Panacibacter ginsenosidivorans: one gene and its partner. The protein of the gene in region 1 interacts with the protein of each later gene in a pairwise test. Links are inferred from orthologs where the notes say so. Each region holds a gene or a part of one and is shown on either strand. Other genes may lie near its edges.

The links.
Region 2: the proteins of FRZ67_RS02825 (region 1) and FRZ67_RS21795 interact in binary tests that used the Escherichia coli proteins (3 or more experiments, as listed by UniProt). The link is inferred for Panacibacter ginsenosidivorans from one-to-one orthologs.

The regions. Positions count from the first base shown.
Region 1 is NZ_CP042435.1:692,261-699,929, reverse strand. The notes cover bases 2,621-5,620. They hold FRZ67_RS02825 (diflavin oxidoreductase), read left to right. Parts: upstream 2,621-3,262; coding sequence 3,263-4,978; downstream 4,979-5,620. Other genes in these bases: cysI (assimilatory sulfite reductase (NADPH) hemoprotein subunit), read left to right, coding at 5,204-5,620; cobA (uroporphyrinogen-III C-methyltransferase), read left to right, coding at 2,621-3,279. In the rest of the region: FRZ67_RS02840 (peptidase associated/transthyretin-like domain-containing protein), read left to right, coding at 73-390; tyrS (tyrosine--tRNA ligase), read right to left, coding at 529-1,806; more of cobA, read left to right, coding at 2,425-2,620; more of cysI, read left to right, coding at 5,621-6,859; FRZ67_RS02815 (precorrin-2 dehydrogenase/sirohydrochlorin ferrochelatase family protein), read left to right, coding at 7,085-7,669. UniProt on the Escherichia coli protein: Component of the sulfite reductase complex that catalyzes the 6-electron reduction of sulfite to sulfide. This is one of several activities required for the biosynthesis of L-cysteine from sulfate.
Region 2 is NZ_CP042435.1:5,151,486-5,158,910, reverse strand. What follows is about bases 3,172-5,927. They hold FRZ67_RS21795 (MOSC domain-containing protein), read right to left. Parts: upstream 5,071-5,927; coding sequence 4,273-5,070; downstream 3,172-4,272. Other genes in these bases: FRZ67_RS21790 (N-acetylmuramoyl-L-alanine amidase), read left to right, coding at 5,351-5,927; FRZ67_RS21800 (sensor histidine kinase), read right to left, coding at 3,172-4,186. Also shown: FRZ67_RS21815 (ligase-associated DNA damage response DEXH box helicase), read left to right, coding at 1-1,582; FRZ67_RS21810 (class I SAM-dependent methyltransferase), read left to right, coding at 1,699-2,217; FRZ67_RS21805 (LytR/AlgR family response regulator transcription factor), read right to left, coding at 2,313-3,011; more of FRZ67_RS21800, read right to left, coding at 3,008-3,171; more of FRZ67_RS21790, read left to right, coding at 5,928-6,160; FRZ67_RS21785 (DUF72 domain-containing protein), read left to right, coding at 6,182-7,114.

The DNA of each region.
Region 1 (7,669 bases):
TTTTAAAACGGCGTTGATACTCTTTTCAATGCCGGTTAATCAATTTATAATCGTTTACTTAAATGCTAAAGTATGAAAAACACACGTATTGGTCTTATGGCGTTGTCTGCAGTGGTGGCAGGATTATTCGCTTTTACAACTTTCCAGGGTGGTTCAATCAAAGGTAAAATTACACCGGTAGACGGGGCATCCCAGGTATGGGCATTATCTGCCACAGATACTTTAAAAGCTATGATCAACCAGGGAACTTTTGAAATTCAGAATGCAAAAGCTGGCACTTATAAAGTTTATATCGATGCAGTCGAGCCTTACAAAGATGTGATAAAAGAAGGCGTTCAGGTAACTGATGGAAGTTCTGCAGATCTTGGAGAAATAATGTTGCAAAAATAAAAAAACAATGTACTAAGGACGGTTATTAAAGCTAAAAACAGGCAGTAGTGTTTATTAACTGCCTGTTTTATTTTTTATACCTGTCATTAGTATTGCTGTTAAACTTTTGTTGTGTCTCTCACTAGTAAATTCTGTTCACTATTCAGCACAGACGAGGTAATAATTCCTTTTACCCTTTTGAATCAATATATATTTATTATGCAATAGAGTGGCATTATTGATATTCATTTGTATATCTTCCACTTTCTTCCTGTTAACGCTGATTCCTCCATTCTGAATATTTTTTCTTGCCTCTCCCTTGCTTGGAAAAACGCCTGTTTCTGCAAGAAAAGTAACTATATCAATACCGGACACAATTTTTGTTTGCGAGTAATTAAATTTAATTATGCCTTCCATATTTTCCAGGTCGTTAATACTCAAACTTTCAGCATCAGCATTTTTATTGGCAAAAAGTTTTTCTGTTGTTTCAATGGCTGTGTTATATGCTTCATCTCCATGTACAAAAACGGTAACTTCCTTTGCCAGTCTTTTTTGCAATAGTCTTTGGCCAGCATCTTTTTCATGGGCAGAGATCGATTCATTTATCTCTGTTTCTGTTAAGAATGTAAATATTTTAATCCATTTTTTTGCATCATCGTCAGTCGCATTAAGCCAGAATTGATAAAACTGATAAGGCGTTGTTTTTTCTGCATCCAGCCAAATATTTCCTTTTTCTGTTTTACCAAATTTGCCACCATCCGCTTTTGTCAGTAAAGGGCACGTAAAAGCAAATGCTTCACCACCAGCTTTTCTGCGAATTAATTCAGTACCTGTTGTAATATTCCCCCACTGATCACTACCACCCATCTGCAGTTTACAATTTTTGTTTTTGTATAACCAATAAAAATCATAACCCTGTATCAATTGGTATGTAAACTCAGTAAAGCTTAAACCAACCTCACTTTGCAATCTTTTCTTTACACTGTCTTTAGCCATCATATAATTTACGGTTATGTGTTTGCCGGCATCTCTTATAAATTCCAGGAACCCCATGCCTTTAAACCAATCGTAGTTATTCACCATTACTGCTGCATTGGGTTTGGATGCATCGAAGTCAAGAAATTTCTCCAATTGTTTTTTTACACCAGCCTGGTTTTTAGCAAGCACATCTTCACTTAAAAGATTTCTTTCTTCGCTTTTTCCTGATGGGTCGCCCACCATGCCCGTTGCACCACCTACTAATGCATATGGTTTATGTCCTGCTTTTTGCAAATGCACTAGTAATAATATTGGAACAAGGCTGCCAATGTGCAAGCTATCCGCAGTAGGATCAAAACCAATATATCCGCTGGTCATTTCTTTTTGCAATTGTTCTTCTGTTCCGGGCATTATATCCTGGATCAATCCACGCCAACGTAATTCTTCTATCAGGTTCATGCATCAAAATTTTCGCAAATGTAACAGTTGCATTTTAGTATCACAATCAAAAAGTTAATTGTCGCATAAAGAACAGAACGTACAAGAGTGCGACGCAACATAGCGTCACTGAAATAAAATTGTTTGGCTCATAAATATTTTCTTGTTGTACCTGGCATACGAATAAATATTAAGCTCCTGTTGCGTCGCACTCTTGTTCTACAACAATTCTTTGCTGCTCAAACAAATGTTAGCTTTTTTTTCACTAAATATTTTCTATTTATTTGGTAGACTATTCATTCTGCTGTTTCTTTGCACCACCAATCTGGTAGACTAATGGCTAAACTCACACATCTTCATTCTTGTTGCCACATGCAACTCATGATCTGCAAGCGCTGTTGTTTGTGTTGCTGTTAATACACATTACGAAGCAGATCATATTATTGTTTAGCAATTTCCTTTTCAAATTTATTCTCAACACAATGGCAATGCCAACTAACATTCTACCAAACATAAATACAAATCTGAAGGATAGAAGTGTAATGTGTTTGACTGTTTGTTGCACCAAATCATTGTATTTTGATTTGAAAAAGGGCTTGCTTTTTATTTTATACTTTAATCTACTAAAATTGTGGACTAATGGGTAGGCAAAAATATGGAACAGTTTATTTTATTGGCGCCGGCCCCGGCGATCCAGATTTGCTTACCATAAAAGCAGCAAAGGTTTTATCTATAGCAGAAGTGGTGATTGTTGACCGCCTGGTAAGTGAGGAAATTTTGAAAGCATATGTAAATCCAAATGCAGTTATAATACCTGTAGGTAAACAAGGTAGAAGTGAATCTTCAACACCACAATATGAAATAAATGATTTGATTGTTCAGTTTGCATCTGCTTACAATACAGTGGTAAGATTGAAAGGCGGCGATGTTGCATTGTATTCGAATGTTTTGGATGAACTGATTACTGTAAATGAAAACAATATTCCTTACGAAATTATTCCTGGCATTACTGCTGCGTCAGGTGCTTCTGCTGCAACAGGTGTGCCGTTAACAGCAAGAGGATTATCAACCGGTGTTCGTGTTCTTACTTATTACCAAAATACTGCAATCGCAGATGAAGCATGGAAGCATCTTGCTTCATTTGAAGATACATTGGTGTTTTATATGACCGGTAACGCACTGCCACAACTGGTTAATAAATTATTACAACATAGTGCTGATGCAACTATTCCATTTCTTATTGTTGAGCAGGCTACAACGCCGCAACAATATGTCTATGAATATACATTGGGTGGTTTTGAAACAGCAGAAAAACCTGCATCATTTATAAGCCCTTCACTGGTAATAATGGGTAAGGTTACAGCTTTATATAGGCAATTTAAATGGCAGGCAAATAATGAGGAACGCAAACATTATTTCAAACCATTGCAGGATAATCCCGAATTAATTTCATTGATCAATCATATACAAGAGAAACATGTTAGCAGGGCCTAAATTACAGATGTTACACGAGCTGGCGAAGGGCGCATCGAGAGATGAATTGATGTGGATCAGCGGTTACATAGCCGCACTTACAGGGCAACCAATAATGGTTGAAACACCCGCAAATGAATTTGTACAGGATGCTTCTTTTGTAATGCCGGCATGTACAATAGTATATGGAACAGAAACGGGCAATTCAAAAAAAGTAGCAACAGATTTTGGCAATCGTTTGAAGAAACAGGGTGTGCAGGCAAAGATCAAAAGCCTTGACCAATATCGTTTAAATGATCTTGCCAAAGAATCATACATGATCGTCGTCATCAGTACGCAAGGCGATGGAGAACCACCAGCCGCTGCAAAAAAATTCTATGATTATATTCATCAGAATGATGTGGCATTAAGTCAATTAAAATATGCGGTGCTTGCATTAGGCGATACAGCGTATCCTTTATTCTGCCAGGCTGGTGAAGATGTTGACAAGCGTTTACATTTTCTTGGAGGGCGCAGAATTGTACAAATGAAAAAATGCGATACAGATTTTGAGGCCGATGCCAATGCGTGGATAGATGAATTAATCACTGCGGCTCTTGCGGTAGGCGGAGTAACAAACGGTACGCCTGGCGTAAAATCAAAACCTGCAAAAACAGGAAAGAAATTTTATGATGGTACTGTTGTTACAACGATCAACCTTAACGATCGTGGTTCTAATAAAGAAACTTATCATATAGAAATTGCAACAGAAGAAGCCATTAGCTACCAGCCCGGTGATGCAATTGGCATTGTGGCAAAAAACAATGCAGCCTCAGTGAAGAAAATTCTTGATTTACTTTCATTGAAAGGCAATGAAGAATTCCAGTTCCGCGATCAAACTTATAAAGCAGAAGAATTATTTAATTCCAAAATAAATATTCAGCATCTGCCGGAGCGTATTATACAACATTACGCTTCCTTATCGGGTAAAGAAATTCCAAACATAAAAATGGATCTTGCCGACCTGTTGCGTATTTATCCTGCTGATAAAAAATGGAACGTACAGCAATTGGTTGCTATTCTTGAGCCCATTGCGCCAAGATTATATTCTGTTGCTTCTTCACCTGCATCGCATGGAGAGAATGAAGTACATATAACTGTTAGCCGCGATCATTTTTCTGTAGACGGACAAAAGCGTTTTGGTTTGTGCTCAGATTATTTATCGCAGTTAAAAGAAAATGATACGCTGCAGGTTTATGTGCAAAAGAATAATGCATTTCGTTTACCCGATACAAAGACAGATGTGATCATGATTGGACCTGGCACTGGTATTGCACCGTTTCGTTCTTTCTTATTTGAACGTGATGCACAAGGAGCTGAAGGCCGCAATTGGTTGTTCTTTGGCGATCAGCATTTTGTTACAGACTTCCTGTATCAAACAGATCTGCAGGGTTTAAGAGACACGGGTGTTCTCACCAAACTCAACCTTGCATTTTCAAGAGATCAGAAAGAAAAAGTATATGTGCAACATAAAATGCAGCAACATGCAAAAGATTTGTTTGAATGGATAGAAGGCGGCGCACAGATCTATATCTGTGGTTGCAAAGATCCGATGAGCTATGATGTAGAGAAAACTTTGTTCAACATTATTGCGCAGGAAAAAAATATTAGTGGAGAAGCTGCACAGGAATATTTAAATGCAATGAAAGAAGCAGGCAGATATCATAAAGATGTTTATTAGTGAACAAAGAATAATGAACAGCGAACAGTGAGCAATAATTGAGTAGGATTTTTTTGAGCCAAACATTAGAATAAATATGAAGCTTTCGTTGCGTCGCACTCTTCAACACTTTGTTCAATATTATAAAGAACGTACAAGTGAGTGGCACAACGGGCGATGACCAAAGAACAAAAAAGTTAAGTACAAAAAATAGTTACAGATTACTTACAACTTAGAATTAATTATATGTCGCAGAATGAATCTCCGGTCGAAAGAATAAAAAAAGCGAGTCATGGTTTACGTGGCACGCTCAAAGAAAGTTTGTTGGATGAGCATACGGGTGCAATACGTGAAGATGACCAGTCGCTGATTAAATTTCATGGCATGTATATGCAGGATGATCGCGACAGGAGAGAAGAGCGTGCATCAAAAAAATTAGAGCGTTTATATTCTTTCATGATCCGTTTGCGTTTGCCTGGCGGATTGCTTACACCGGAAGAATGGATTGCGTTGCATCATATTGCGGGCGAACATTCAACAGGTGTAATAAAAATTACAACAAGGCAAACAGTGCAGTTGCATGGAATTTTAAAATCGCACATAAAGCCCACCATTGCTGCATTTGATAAAATGAAGCTTGATTCTATTGCAGCATGTGGAGATGTGAACAGGAACGTAATTGCGAGTGCGCATCCAAAATTTTCTGAGATACATGAAGAAGTTTTTCAGTACGCAGATAAGATAAGTTATTTGTTGCTTCCGAAAACAAGAGCATACTATGAAGTTTGGCTTGATGAAGAAAAGTTGCTTGAAGTAAATGAAGAAGATAAACTTTACCAGGATCGTTATTTACCAAGAAAATTCAAAATAGCAATTGCAATTCCGCCATACAACGATGTAGATATTTTTACAAATGATGTTGGCATAATTGCTATTATAGAAAACAATAAACTTATTGGTTTTAATATTTCAGCAGGTGGTGGCATGGGCACTACACACGGTAATCCTGACACTTATCCAAGACTTGGAACTGTGTTAGGTTATGTTGAAAAGGATGATCTTGAAAAAGTTGTTTACGATATAGCAACAACGCAAAGAGATTTTGGAAACAGAACAGATAGAAAAACATCCCGTTTAAAATACACAATGGATAGAATGGGTGTGGATGCTTTTAAAGCAGAAGTTGAAAAGCGCAGTGGTGTTACATTTAAGCCTGCAAAGAAAGCAGTGTTTACCACAAGAGATGATTGGTATGGTTGGCAACAAAATCATGAAGGACTTTGGTATTATACGATGTTTGTTGAAAATGGAAGATTGCTTGACGATGAAAAAGTGCAATTCAAAAAAGCATGCTTGGATATTGCAGAAAGTGGTAAAGCACAGTTCAGATTTACCGCCAATCAGAATCTTATTGTCGGCGACATAAAAGAAGAAGACAAGGCTTTTGTTGATGAGATATTAACGAGGTATGGTGTTATTGCTACAACAGAAAAAGCATCGCCTTTAAGAAAAAACGCATTGGCTTGTGTGGCGTTAAATACTTGCCCGCTGGCACTTGCAGAAGCGCAACGTTATTTACCATCACTTATCGATAAGATAGATGTGCTGATGAATAAACATAGTTTGCAGGAGGAAGGCATTACTATTCGTATGACTGGTTGCCCTAACGGTTGTGCAAGACCTTATATTTCAGAAATTGGATTTATTGGTACTGCATTAGGTCATTATAATATGTATCTCGGTGCAGACGCCAATGGTTACAGGTTGAATAAAATTTACAAGGAAAATCTCGATGAGGCTGCCATATTGAAAGAACTGGATGTGTTGTTGGGAAGCTTTAAAGCGAAGCGTGAAGAGAAAGAAAGTTTCGGCGATTTCATAATGCGTGAAGGGATAGTGTAAATGAGATTTATTAATTGTTCGAGAGAACAATTTTCATTTCGTCTCTCATGTGTTGACTATAAACCAATCCCCGCATCCCTCTCAATCCTGGGAGGGAGCAAGGTGCGGTAATTATGCATTTTATTTTATGTACCAAACTGTATTATTTTTCTTAAACTTCGTTGCGTCGCACTCTTGTACGCTTTATTCATTATTCAGCAATAAATATTTTAACTTGCCGCAATTATGGCTGCAGAAGAAAATATTAATAAACTTTTCCCCGTATTTTTTAAACTCGAACAACTGCGTGTATTGTTGATTGGTGGTGGCAATGTTGCATTAGAAAAACTGCAAGCTATTGTAAACAACGCACCAAAAACAAAAGTTACTGTTGTTGCAAGAGAAGTTTTTGATTCATTCAAAGAAGAAGCAACAAAGCATGAAACGATTAGCATAATTGTTGGCGAGTACGCACCACATTATCTGGATGATTGTGATCTGGTAATTGCTGCTGTTAATGATATTCCTGCAAGTGAAATTATTAGGAAAGATGCGAAGGCAAAAGGCAAACTAATAAACGTTGCAGACAAACCTGAACTCTGCGATTTTTACCTGGGCTCTATTGTTACAAAAGGAAATTTAAAACTGGCGATATCAACAAACGGAAAATCACCTACTGTTGCAAAAAGATTGAAAGAAGTATTCAATGAATTATTGCCAGGTGAACTGGAAGAAGTACTGGAAAATCTTCAGCAAATAAGAAATAAACTGAAAGGTGATTTTACGAATAAAGTGCAGCAATTAAATGAGATAACAAAGATATTGATCGAT
Region 2 (7,425 bases), 4.5 Mb from region 1 along the record:
TGCATTGCACCATGGCAGTATTGAACAAGAGCTGCGTTGGTGGGTTGAAGAAGCATTGCATACACAAAAATTGAAAGCAGTGGTGTGTACTGCAAGTCTTGATCTTGGTGTTGATTTTAGGCCCGTTGATACTGTAATACAGGTTGGTTCTCCTAAAGGTGTATCAAGGTTTTTACAACGTGCAGGCCGCAGTGGGCACAGGCCCGGTGATGTAAGTAAGATTTATTTTTTACCAACACATTCATTGGAATTGGTAGAAGCTGCAGCATTAAAAGAAGCCATCAAGGACAAAGTAATAGAAAGTCGTGAACCAATGTTGCTTTGCTTTGATGTATTGATACAATATCTCTGCACATTAGCTATTGGCGAGGGTTTCAGGCCAGAGGAAATTTTCGAAGAAGTAAGATCAACTTATTGTTTTGCTGATATAAAAGAAAGTGAGTGGCATGAAGTAATATATCATATCACCAGTGGCGGTAAAGCGCTGGAACATTATGATGAATATAAAAAAGTAGAAGTTATTGATGGCTTATACCGCATACGCAACAGGCGCATTGCCATGCGGCATCGAATGCATATTGGCACTATTGTTAGTGATGCGATGATGAAAGTAAAATTCATGAGTGGTGGCTATATTGGTGTGATTGAAGAATGGTTCATTAGTCGTTTGGAGCCTGGTGACGTGTTTGTGTTTGGTGGTTATAATCTTGAAATGGTTGCTATAAAAGATATGACAGTGCTTACACGTAAATCAAAATCGAAGAAAGCATTGGTGCCAAGCTGGATGGGTGGAAGAATGAGTCTTACTGCAAATCTGGGTCATGTGCTGCGTAACACATTTAATAAGATCGCAGCCAATGATCTTGATGAAATTGAATTAAAAAGTTTGCAGCCATTGTTTGAATTGCAAAAGGAATTATCACATATTCCACAATCAGATGAATTGCTGATAGAACATATCGAAGATAAAGATGGTTATCATTTAATGGTGTATCCGTTTGAAGGCAGGCAGGTGCATGAAGCCATGAGTTCATTGATGGCATACCGCATCAGCAAAGCAACAGCCATTACTTTTTCTATCGCTATGAATGATTACGGTTTTGAATTATTGAGTGATCGCCCCATTCCTGTGGATGACACCAACGTGCATGAATTATTTACAACTGAAAATCTTATTACAGACATTCAAAAGAGTGTAAACTCTGTTGAAATGGCAACACGTAAATTCCGTGATATTGCTGTGATTGGCGGATTGATCTTCCAGGGTTTTCCTGGTGAGCAAAAAAAGGCAAGACACCTGCAATCCTCTGCCGGACTGCTTTTCAAGGTGTTTAGCGAATATGACCCCCATAATATTTTATTGCGGCAGGCATACCAGGAAGTGTTTGATCAGCAGATGGAAGAAGTGCGTTTGCGCAATGCATTGCAGCGTATACAAAATAGTCGCATCGTGATTATGTTTCCACAGCAGTTTACACCGTTGTCTTTTCCTATTATCGTTGATGGATTAAGCAGGTATAATCTTTCATCTGAAAGACTGGAAGATCGCATAAGAAGAATGCAACAGCAACTTGAAAATTAAAATATAAATGATAGTAATTTTTATGAGCCAGACTATATTACTATTACGCATCTTCCTTGCGTCGCACGCTTGTACGTTCTTATCTTTATTCAGCAATTAGTAGCACCTGATAGAATATGCAATTAAGCGAGGCAATAAAATTAATTCAACATAAAGACATCCTGCACACAGCGCCACAAACGTGGGCTGATCTGGGTTGTGGTTCGGGTTTGTTTACACAAGCCTTAGCAAACTTGCTGAATAACAACAGTACAATTTATGCAGTAGATAAAACCATAGGCGGCTTTAGAAAATTCTCTACACCAATTACAATTGAATTTTTGCAACTTGATTTTATTAAAGACACTATACCTCTTAGTGATCTGAATGGTGTATTAATGGCTAACTCCCTTCATTACGTAAAAGATAAAATTTTATTCATAAATAAGTTGATGCACTTATTAAGGAAAGATGGTTATTTATTATTAGTAGAATATGATACAGATAAATCAAATCCCTGGGTTCCTTACCCATTGAGTTTTTCATCTTTAAATACATTATTCAAACAAATAAAACACAAAGAGATAATAAAATTACAAGAACATCCTTCAGTTTTTGGAAGAGCGAATATGTATGCAGCATTGATAAAACTATAAACTTTTTGCTCACTAAATAATAAGGTGTTGAAGAGTGCGACGCAACAGGCGATGCCATAAGATCAAAAGCCAGGTCCATAAAAAATTCATTGCAATCAACGGGCGATAAGATTCATTACTTTCTCTTTATAACTTATGCCAATAGGGATGGTTGCTTTACCCATTTCTATAGAGTTTCCGTAAATGCTTTTGATGTGCGCAACTGCAATAATATAAGATTTGTGTACACGGATAAATTGCTTTGAAGGTAGCAACTGTTCCATTTCCTGCATCGTCTGGTGTGTAACAAGTATGTTTTCCTGCGTATGAATTTTTAAATAATCTTTCATGCCTTCTATGTAAATAATATCAGGAAAGTCGATCTTAAAAAATTTGCTATTGCTTTTAATGAAGATATGATCACCGGTTACATCGCCGCTTTCAGTTTTGTTTTGTAAAACAAATTTGCCGTCAACAATTTTACTGATCGTTTTTGAAAAACGATCAAATGAAATGGGCTTTAGCAAATAATCAATAACATTGAATTCATAACTCTCTAATGCGTACTCTGCATAAGCTGTTGTGAGCACAACGAGTGGCGGATTGTTTAATGAACGCAGAAAATTCAGTCCAGTCATTCCGGGTAATTGAATATCAAGAAACATCAGGTCAACTTCATACTTATTCAACAATGCCTGCGCTTCCATCGCATTATTGCAAACACCTACCAGTTCAAATCTTTCTGCTTTTTGCAAATGGCTTTGAATAACCTGCTGTGCAAGTACTTCGTCTTCTACTATTATACACTTTATCAAGCAGCCTGTGGTTTTATAATTAATGAAACTGTGAATACATTGTTCTTTAAAATTACATCAAGCGTGTGAGCATCGGGATATAATGTTTCCAACCGGTCTTTTGCATTTTTGAGCCTTACTTTGCTTTCCTGTCTTTCATCTTTATCCGTTTGAATAATATCCAATGTGTAAGCAGCAGGATATAATAATTCAAGCAGGCTCTTACTTCCGCTGATACCTTTGCCATGAATTCTCTTTGCCTGTGTCTCAAGATCAATGTTTGTATTGTTGAGTACATTTAATACGATCTCACCTGGCTTTACTTTTATAGTAATATAAATAAATGGCTCAATCTCCGTATTATCCAATGCGTGTTTAAATCCGTTTTCAATAAAAGAAATAAAAAGAAAAGGTTCTATCATTATGCCTTCCGTATCTCCTTCCACAGTAAAACGTATATCTGCTTTAAACCTTATTTTTTCTATTTCAATATAGTTCCTGATGAAATCAATTTCTTTATTCAAAGAAATCCTGTCTTCATTGCATTCGTATATCAGGTAGCGCATTACATCTGCCAGTTTTACTACTGCTTCAGGCGCTTTATCAGATTTTTGCAGGCTAAGCGAATAAATACTATTCAACGTATTAAAAAGAAAATGAGGATTCAGTTGCGCACGCAGGTATCGAAGTTTATAAAAATTATTTTCCTTTTGAAGTATAGCCATCGAATCATCTTTTGTCATCGCTTCTCTTATAAAGCAAATTACCCCGGCAAAAAGCATGTTGATAATGATCCATAAACCTTCGCGAATGAACGTGCCATAGCTATGAGAAACATAATTGAATTCGGGAGGCGTAAGATCATGGATCGTTAAAACAATTGAGCAGATCGCAAAAAATAATGATTGTATCACCAGGAAGAAACCAATACTCAATAGTGCAAAAAGAATGTACCGTTTACGAAAAAGAAATTTAGAAACAATAAACCTGGCATATAATACATAAGCAGGAAGAAACAGCATATTAATGATAATAATAACTAAAAGGTCCAATACTATTGGAGTGGGATGAGCTTTTAAATATTCATGGAATATACTCCACCAATTAACGAGGGGATTCATAAGGCAAAGAATTATCCAACCCGTAATTTCGATCTTGTTGACCGGTCTTATTATTCTGTCATTATCAAATTCCATAGCAGTAGTGTTTCAATATAAAGCTACTCCTAATAATACAAGCTTATAATTGATTTCGACAAACTATCAAAAATATTCGATGAAGTTTAAAGCAGCGTTATTTTATCGCCTGCATGAAGCGTGCCGGTGTTATTATATAAAAGGTTTTGACCAAAGTAAACCTTGTTATCCCGCATGCGGTATGTGCTTAGTGTTTTAAGTGGCTCTTTATTTTTCTCACCGGTTTGCTGATCAATGGTTGTAATAACACAACGTGCACAAAGCTTTACACCATAAAAATTTATACCGTTAATTTCAAAGGCTTTCATATCATCTTCCTGGAAAGGATAACCACCCGTAAACACAATATTCGGTCTAAAACGGTTTATAGGTAAGGGTTCTGTAAGTTTTTCATTAAGATCATCAAGTGATGCCTGTCCAATAATCAGCAAAGGATAACCATCAGAAAAACTGGTGATTTCATTATGATGAGCATATTTCAAATCAACAAGTCGCCGCGTATCATCAGGCATATATACCAGCCTGCATTCCTGCGAAAGTATTTCAGAAAACCACGCATCTGCTTCTTTACTAATGTAAGTTGCTTCACAAACATCATCCCAAATATTTACTGTAACCGGCGCATCATTTTCATTGTGCAATGGAACAGATAATATATGCCCTTGTTTATGTAAATGGTGTATCAATAAATTTTCATCAGTAATAGAAACTCTTAATAACGACATTTCATTTACTTCACGTTGCGAAATAAATTTCCCTGCAGCATCGACCAGCATCCAGCGTCTGTCATGCTCAAACCCACGATCTGTAAGCTTTGCTTCATTTACAGCAACACCACCTAATGATTTAACCGGGTAAATATATAGTTCACTAATGCTAAGCATAAAATGTCTGTTGCAATAAAGATATATGATGTGATTAATATGGATATTTATTTTTGGTTGCAAGCTGTTGTACTTCTAGCAACCCAGTTGTGTCACTCACTTGTACGTTCTGATCGTGAATGGTCAATTGTGAATGGTTAATAAGTCCTTCACCATTGACCACTTATTATTCACCTGTACAAGAGTGCGACGCAACAGTAGCATCATAATTTTACTGCAGCTGGTTACATAATCCTGCTACATAAAAATCATTGCTTAATTTCATTTTACAAATATGAACATGAGACACAGAATTTTGTTATTAATTTTTATATCATTTTTACAATTACTTAGTTGTTCGCGCAATCCGTATGCAGCAACAAATAAATTGTATAAAAAACAAGCTAAAGCTTTTTCGAAAACAATTGCTACCTATCCATTGGAAGACTCCTTACAAAACGCACCATACTTTGTAGGAACTACCAACTTTAATTTGCGCAAACCAAACTTTGTTATCATACATCACACAGCACAAGACAGTTGCGGGCAAACACTGAAAACATTTACGCTGCAACGTACACAGGTAAGTGCACACTATGTTATTTGCAAAGACGGAACGATTCATCACATGCTAAATGATTATCTGCGTGCATGGCATGCTGGTGCAGGCAAATGGGGCAATGATGCAGATATTAACAGCAGCAGCATCGGCATTGAACTCGACAATAATGGTTTTGATTTTTTTCCTGATGCGCAAATGAAAAGCCTTTTGCAATTATTAACGTCGTTGAAGAAAACATATAATATTCCAACTGCAAATGTTATTGGTCATGCAGATATTGCACCAACAAGAAAAAATGATCCCAACATATTCTTTCCCTGGAAAGAGCTTGCAGGCAAAGGGTTTGGTAATTGGTACGATGATACAACGAATATAATAATGCCACCATTTTTTGATGATATAAAAGCATTACGCATTATCGGTTATGATACAAAGGATACTACTGCTGCAATACTAACTTTTAAAAGACATTGGCTGCAGGATACAACGAGAGTTTTAAGTGACGCCGATAAGAAAGTGTTGTACATGGTAGAAAAAAAGTTTGACTGATATTGCTAAAATATTTTACTCATGGAATTCGGACGTGTTGATGAAAGCGAATTAAATAATATAGATTTTTCTTTACCTGCAGAGCCTGTGTTTAACAAACAAGTGCTGAAAGGTAAGCCTGTAAAGAATCCCAAAGTTTATATAGGTTGTGCCAAATGGGGAAGATTGGAATGGGTAGGCAAAATATATCCGCCCAAAACAAAGGAAAAAGATTTTCTTGATCATTATGTACAACACTATAATTGCATTGAACTGAATGCAACACACTACAAAATTTATGGAGCAACAGGCATTGCAAAATGGGCTGCAAAAGCAAAAGGAAAAGATTTTTTATTCTGTCCGAAAATGTACCAGGGCGTTACACATCGTGGAAGTTTAAAAGGAAAAGATTTTCTTACTTCTGAATTCCTGCGAGGTATAGTTGCATTTGAAGAACATCTCGGGCCTATCTTTGTGCAGGTGAGTGATACATTTAGTCCAAATAGAAAAGATGAGTTGTTTACTTACTTAAGATCGTTGCCAACCGATCTGCAATTCTTTCTTGAAGTGCGTCATCATGATTGGTTTGGCAAACAACATATACGAGAAGAGTTATTTGGTACACTTAAAGAAATGAATATGGGTGCTGTTATAACAGATACAAGTGGCAGAAGAGATTGTGCACATATGCATCTTACTATTCCGAAAGTATTCATCCGTTATGTTGGCAACAGCCTGCACCCCACTGATTATACAAGAACAGATGTTTGGGTTGATCGCATGAAATACTGGCTGGACAAGGGTTTACAGGAACTCTATTTTTTCATGCACATGCATGATGAGGCATACTCACCTGAGTTAACTGTTTATCTTGTTGACAAACTTAATGCGGCTTGTGGTTTGCAATTACAAAAGCCCGTGTTTATAAAAGATACAACGCAACAAAAACCAAGACAGAAAGGCTTGTTTGATTGATGTTTTTTGTTGACAAGCTTTTGAATTATTATAAGCTTTTGTTGTGTCACTCACTTGTGCGTTCGCGGCAGTGCTGAGCTTTTATCGAAATATAATAAACATATTTCATCAACGTTATACTTGTAAAACAAATGCGTGCTTTTTTTCTGCTATTTATATATCTTCTAATTTCAGGAAATTGTTTAGCAAAAAACAATGTATATGAACCAGATACTTCTTTGTTAAGATGGATCGACAGCATTTATTTAAACCTTCTTAAGAATAAGCTTCCAAAACTTAAATACTGTAGAAATGAATATGAAACAGCGGCG